Linked DNA regions of Saccharopolyspora erythraea. Each later gene encodes a partner of the first gene's protein in a complex. Links are inferred from orthologs where the notes say so. Each region holds a gene or a part of one and is shown in the gene's direction. Other genes may lie near its edges. The genes, in order: HUO13_RS36765 and HUO13_RS31855.

Region 1 (3,250 bases):
GCCCTGGGCGGGCACGTCGAGGCAGACCACGTGCGCGCCGTCCCTGGCCAGGGTCTCGGCGATCGCCTCGCCGATGCCCCGGGACGCGCCGGTGACCAGCGCGACCTTGTCGCGCAGCGGCTTCGCCTGGTCCACCTCGGGGACCTCGGCCGCTCCGACCCGCACGACCTGCCCGGACACGTAGGCGGACTTGGCCGAGAGCAGGAAGCGCAGCGTCGAGTCGAGAGCCCCTTCGGCGCCTTCCGACACGTAGACCAGTTGCACGGTCGCCCCGCGCTTGAGCTCCTTGCCGACGCTGCGGGTGAAGCCCTCCAGCGCGCGGCGGGCGACCTGCTCGCGCGGGTCGGCGGCCTCCTCGGGCGGCGCGGCGAGCACGACCACCCGGCCGCAGCGGTCGACCTGCCGGATCGTCGAGGCGAAGAACTCGTAGACCTGCCGCAGATCGGTGCTGGAGCGCACGCCGCTGGCGTCGAAAACCAGCGCGGCGTAGCGGGCACCGTCGGTGCGCACGTCGTGGACCTGGGCGTGGACGTCCTTGAGTGTGGCGGCCACCGAGGCGCCGAGGCGCGAGCCGACGGCGGCGCCGGTGAGCACCGGGCCGGAGACGACCGGGTCGCCCGGGTGGTGGCGCCGCAACGGGGTCGGCTGCGGGAGACCGAGGCGCTTGCTGATCTGCCGTCCCAGCGGGGACGAGGTGAACTGTTGGTACCGGTCGGACATTCGACACTCCTGCGGACTGACGGCTCGACGCATAAGCTACTCATCGGTAGGTTAGATTGCCCAGAGAGTCAGCACCAGTGAGGGAGTCAGGTATGTCCTCCGTTCGCCGGGTCGCGGTAGTTGGCGGCAACCGGATCCCGTTCGCGCGCTCCGGCGGTCCCTACGCCCGCGCCTCCAACCAGGACATGCTCACCGCGGCGCTCGACGGGCTGATCGCCCGCTTCGGCCTGCAGGGCGAGCGGGTCGGCGAGTTCGTCGCCGGAGCCGTGCTCAAGCACAGCCGGGACTTCAACCTGGCGCGCGAGACGGTACTGGGCTCCAGGCTCGACCCGCGCACACCGGCGCACGACGTGCAGATGGCCTGCGCGACCGGGCTCGAGTCGGTGATCTCGGTGGCCAACAAGATCGCGCTCGGCCAGCTCGACAGCGGCATCGCCGGTGGCGTGGACACCGCCAGCGACGCCCCCATCGGCGTCAACGAGGACCTGCGGCGGGTGCTGCTCGCGGCCAACCACGCCAAGACCCCGGCCGCGCGGCTCAAGGCGCTGGCCGGAATCCGGCCCCAGCACGTCGTGCCCGAGCTCCCGCGCAACTCCGAGCCGCGCACCGGGCTCTCCATGGGCGAGCACGCGGCCAGGACCGCGCTGGCCTGGCAGATCGGGCGCGAGGCGCAGGACGAGCTCGCGGCCCGCAGCCACCAGCGGCTCGCCGCGGCCTACGAGCGCGGATTCTTCGACGACCTGGTCACCTCGTTCCAGGGCCTCGCCCAGGACCAGAACCTGCGGCCGGACAGCACGGCCGAGAAGCTCGCCAAGCTCAAGCCGGTCTTCGGCGGCGGCGAGGACGCGACGATGACGGCGGGCAACTCCACGCCGCTGTCCGACGGCGCGTCGACGGTGCTGCTGGCGAGCGAGGAGTGGGCGCAGGAACGCAGGCTGCCGGTGCTGGCCTACCTGAACGACTTCGTCCCGGCCGCGGTCGACCACGTCAGCGGCGACGAGGGACTGCTGATGGCACCCGCCTACGCGGTGCCCAGGCTGCTGGCCCGCGCCGGGCTGGGATTGGGCGACTTCGACTTCTACGAGGTCCACGAGGCCTTCGCCTCCCAGGTGCTGGCGACGCTGAAGGCGTGGGAGGACCCGGACTTCTGCAAGAACCGGCTCGGCCTGGACGCTCCGCTGGGCTCGGTCGACCCGGAGAAGCTGAACGTCAACGGCTCCTCGCTCGCCGCGGGCCACCCGTTCGCCGCCACCGGCGGCCGGATCGTGGCCACGCTGGCGAAGCTGCTCGCCGAGCGCGGCTCCGGCCGGGGCCTGATCTCCATCTGCGCCGCGGGCGGCCAGGGCGTCACCGCGATCGTCGAACGCTGACCGGGCGCGGCTCGCGGGTGGCCGCCACCCGCGAGCCGCGCCCTGCATCAGTCCAGCGCCCAAGCGGTCACCCAGCGGCCCGAGAAGTCAATCCAGCGCCCAGGTCACGGTGCACGAGGCCGTGACGCTCACGTGCCCCGGCGCGAGGTCGAGCGCCCGCACGCTTTCGGCCGCGCTCCGCGCACCCGGCGCGGCGGCTCCGCCGAGCGCGGGCGCCGACGGCCCGCGGCGCTCCGCGCCGCCGTCGACCAGGCGCACCAGCGGTCCGAGCGCCCGCCCCAGCGCGTCGGCGTACGCCTCCGCGCGCCGGCGGGCGTCGGCCACGGCCCGCCGCTGCGCCTCGGCCGCCGCCTCGGCCTGGTCGCTCAGCTCCCAGCGCGGGCCGTCGAGCCGTTCCGGCTCCGCCTCCAGCAGCGCTCCCGCCAGTCGCTCCAGCTCCTCCCGCCCGCCGACGCGCAGGGTGTAGTGCTGCCGTGCCTGGCAGCCGACCTGGTGTCCGTCCTCGTAGGTGGGGTGCACGGTGAGGTTCCGGCTGCGCACCTCGACCGTCGACAGCAGCTCCTCGATGCCGCTGACGCGGTCGGCGAGCACGTCGACCGCCTGCGCGCGCTCCGGCGCCGACGCGCTGAAGGCGACGGTCAGCGTCGCGCGGTCCGCGGTGCGCAGCACCTGCCCGTTTCCGTTGGTCACGACTTCGGCCATGCCCGCCACTCAAGCACCCCGGCGGCTTCATGGCGCCGTATTGATCAATATCGGATCTCTTATATAGACGGATATAAAGAACTACAAGCAGGTCACCGTTGACGGGCCACCATCCCAGGCTTACTGTTGAAGCACTTCCTTAATTAAGGAGTTGGCTAATTGACTGCCGCCGATCCGTTGAGCCTCGTGTTCTCGGCCCTGGCCGACCCGACGCGCCGGGCGATCCTGACCCGGCTCTCCCGGGGCGCCACCACCGTCGGGGACCTGGCAACGCCGTTCGCGATCAGCGCCCCCGCCGTCTCGCAGCACCTCAAGGTGCTCGAACGCGCGGGCCTCGTGGAGCGCACCGCGCGGGCGCAATGGCGCACGGTGTCGCTGCGCACGGAACCTCTCGACGAGGTGGCGCAATGGGTCGAGAAGCACCGGCAGGAGTGGAACGAGCGCTTCGACCTGCTCGA
Region 2 (3,244 bases), 1.0 Mb from region 1 along the record:
TGGGTCGAGCGCATCGACCACGTGCACACCGCGGGCAACTCGTCGGGCATCGTCGACGGCGCGGCGCTGGCCCTGATCGGCAGCGAGGCCCTCGGCGAGCGCACCGGGCTGCGCCCGCGCGCCCGCATCGTGTCCGCCGCGCTCAGCGGCGCGGACCCGACGATCATGCTCACCGGCCCCGGCCCGGCCGTCCGCAAGGCGCTGGCCAAGGCGGACATGGCCATCGGCCAGATCGACCTGGTCGAGATCAACGAGGCGTTCGCCGCGGTCCCGCTGAAGTTCATGAAGGACTTCGGCGTGCCGCACGAGAAGGTCAACGTCAACGGCGGCGCGATCGCGATGGGTCACCCGCTGGGCGCCACCGGGGCGATGATCCTGGGCACCCTCATCGACGAACTGGAACGCCGCGGCGAGCGCTTCGGGCTCGCCACGCTGTGCATCGGCGGCGGCATGGGAATCGCGACCATCGTGGAACGGATCGGCTGAGGCAGACATGAGCGAGCAGAGCACCATCCGCTGGACCGAGGAAGACGGCGTCGTCGTGCTGACCCTGGACGACCCGCAGCAGCAGGCCAACACGATGAACGAGCGCTACGTGCGTTCGATGGAGGAGACCCTCCAGCGACTGGAGGACGAGCGGGACCGCATCACCGGGGTCGTGCTCACCTCGGCCAAGAGCACCTTCTTCGCCGGCGGCGACCTGCGCGACCTGATCCGCGCCAGGCCCGGCAACGTCGAGCAGATCACCGAGACGAGCCGGGCGGTCAAGCGCCAGCTGCGCAGGCTGGAGACACTCGGCGTCCCGGTCGTGGCCGCCCTCAACGGCACCGCGCTCGGCGGCGGCCTGGAGATCGCGCTGGGCTGCCACCACCGCATCGCGCTCGACGACGCCAAGTCGCGGTTCGGCTTCCCCGAGGTCACTCTCGGCCTGCTGCCCGGCGCGGGCGGCGTGGTCCGCACGGTCCGGCTGATCGGCATCGCCGACGCGCTGGTGCACGTGCTGACCCAGGGTCAGCGGCTGCGCCCGGAGCGGGCCAAGGAGCTCGGCCTGGTCGACGAGCTGGTCGACACCCCCGAGGAGCTGCTGACCGCGGCCAAGGAGTGGATCAAGGCCAACCCGGGGGCGGACCAGCCCTGGGACCGCAAGGGCTACAAGATCCCGGGCGGGACGCCGTCGACGCCGAGCTTCGCGGCGAACCTGCCCGCGTTCCCGGCGAACCTGCGCAAGCAGCTCAAGGGCGCGCCCTACCCGGCGCCGCGCAACATCCTCTGCGCGGCGGTCGAGGGAGCCCAGGTCGACGTGGACACCGCGTTCGAGATCGAGGGCCGCTACTTCGTCGAGCTGGTCTGCGGCCAGACCGCCAAGAACATGAGCAAGGCGTTCTTCTTCGACCTCCAGCACGTCAACTCCGGCGGCAGCCGCCCGGACGGCGTCGAGCAGTGGCAGGCGAAGAAGGTCGCGGTGCTCGGCGGCGGCATGATGGGCGCGGGCATCGCCCACGTCTGCGCCAAGGCCGGGATGCAGGTCGTCATCAAGGACGTCTCGGTGGAGGCCGCCGAGAAGGGCAAGTCGTACTCGAAGGCGGTGCTGGACAAGGCCATCGCGAAGGGCCGTTCCACCGAGGGCAAGCGTGACGAGGTCCTGGCGCGGATCACCGCGACCGACAAGGCCGCGGACCTGGCGGGTGCCGACCTGGTGATCGAGGCGGTATTCGAAAACACCAAGCTCAAGCACCAGGTCTACGCCGAGATCGAGGACGTCATCGACCCGGATGCGCTGATCTGCTCCAACACGTCCACGCTGCCGATCACCACGCTGGCCGAGGGGGTGCGCCGCCGCGAGGACTTCATCGGACTGCACTTCTTCTCACCGGTCGAAAAGATGCCGCTGGTGGAGATCATCCGCGGGGAGCAGACCAGCGACCGCGCGCTGGCGCGTGCCTTCGACGTCGTGCGCCAGATCAGCAAGACGCCGATCGTGGTCAACGACAGCCGCGGTTTCTTCACCAGCCGCGTCATCGGCACTTTCCTCAACGAGGGCGTGGCGATGCTCGCCGAGGGCGTGCACCCGGCCTCGGTCGAGCAGGCCTCCGCGCAGGCCGGCTTCCCGGCGCCGGTGCTCCAGCTCTTCGACGAGCTGACCCTGACGCTGCCGCGCCGGATCAGGGACGAGACCAAGCGCGCGGTCGAGGCCCAGGGCGGCACCTGGACCCCGCACCCCGCCGACGCGGTGCTGGACCGGATGGTCGAGGAGTTCGACCGCAAGGGCCGCTCCGGCGGAGCCGGCTTCTACGAGTACGCCGACGGCAAGCGCACCCGGCTGTGGCCGGGGCTGCTCGAGCACTTCGGCACCGGCGCCGATCCGTCCGGTGTGGACCTCGTCGACCTCCGGGAGCGGATGCTGTTCATCGAGGCGCTGGAGACGGTGCGCTGCCTCGACGAGGGCGTGCTGCTGTCGGTGCCCGACGCCAACATCGGTTCGATCATGGGCATCGGTTTCCCGGCCTGGACCGGCGGCGTCGTGCAGTACATGAACGGCTATCCGGGCGGCTTGGCCGGTTTCGTCGCGCGGTCGCGGGAGCTGGCCGCCCGCTACGGCGAGCGCTTCGAGCCCCCGGCGTCGCTGGCGCGTCGCGCGGAGGCCGGTGAGCCGTTCGAGCTGGGCGAGCCCGACGCCGGCATCGTGGCCGCCGCGGCGGCCACCTGACGCGGTCGGCCGGTGCCGGAGCGGCCTTGTGGTGGAGCCGCACCGGCACCGCCGAACGGCTGAAGGGCGCCGGACCTCGGTCCGGCGCCCTTCGGTTCTGCCGTTGAACCCCCCGCGCGCTACCGCGCGGGGGCGGCCAGGCCGGTGACCTGGGACGGGCTCTGCGGGAGTCCGGTGGCGACGTTGTGCGCCGAGCCCACCACCGCCTCCTCCAGCGTGCTGTCGAGCGAGGGCAGCGCGGGAGTCTGCCGCGGCGACGCTGGTGCGGCGGACGGAGGCACCGCGGGCGCGGGCGCTTGCGGCGCGGGCGCGATGCGCTGGTACGTCTTCGCCAAGGCGTTGCCGCGGCTGTCCACCTCGGTCAGCAGCGGGTCTACCGCCGGGGCCTTCCTGGCCAGGGACACCACGTCGCCGACCGGGATGGCCGGCGGGCGCAGGCCGTAGCCGTGCGCGGCGTCGAGCCGGGTGACGGTGTCGAGGGCGGAGACGCCTTCGTGGTCCGGCGGGCGGGGTGCGAGCTCGGCGTCGAACAGGACG

Evidence for each region.
Region 2: the proteins of HUO13_RS36765 (region 1) and HUO13_RS31855 are in contact, whole or in part, in a solved structure (PDB 8BNU), measured with the Escherichia coli proteins. The link is inferred for Saccharopolyspora erythraea from one-to-one orthologs.

What each region holds. Positions count from the first base shown.
Region 1 is NZ_CP054839.1:8,141,959-8,145,208, forward strand. Bases 12-2,951 are described here. They hold HUO13_RS36765 (acetyl-CoA C-acetyltransferase), read left to right. Parts: upstream 12-812; coding sequence 813-2,090; downstream 2,091-2,951. Other genes in these bases: HUO13_RS36760 (3-oxoacyl-ACP reductase), read right to left, coding at 12-720; HUO13_RS36770 (SIMPL domain-containing protein), read right to left, coding at 2,178-2,792. Outside these bases: more of HUO13_RS36760, read right to left, coding at 1-11; HUO13_RS36775 (ArsR/SmtB family transcription factor), read left to right, coding at 2,952-3,250.
Region 2 is NZ_CP054839.1:7,125,575-7,128,818, reverse strand. What follows is about bases 167-3,100. They hold HUO13_RS31855 (3-hydroxyacyl-CoA dehydrogenase NAD-binding domain-containing protein), read left to right. Parts: upstream 167-493; coding sequence 494-2,707; downstream 2,708-3,100. Other genes in these bases: HUO13_RS31850 (hypothetical protein), read right to left, coding at 2,827-3,100; HUO13_RS31860 (acetyl-CoA C-acetyltransferase), read left to right, coding at 167-486. Outside these bases: more of HUO13_RS31860, read left to right, coding at 1-166; more of HUO13_RS31850, read right to left, coding at 3,101-3,244. UniProt on the Escherichia coli protein: Catalyzes the formation of a hydroxyacyl-CoA by addition of water on enoyl-CoA. Also exhibits 3-hydroxyacyl-CoA epimerase and 3-hydroxyacyl-CoA dehydrogenase activities.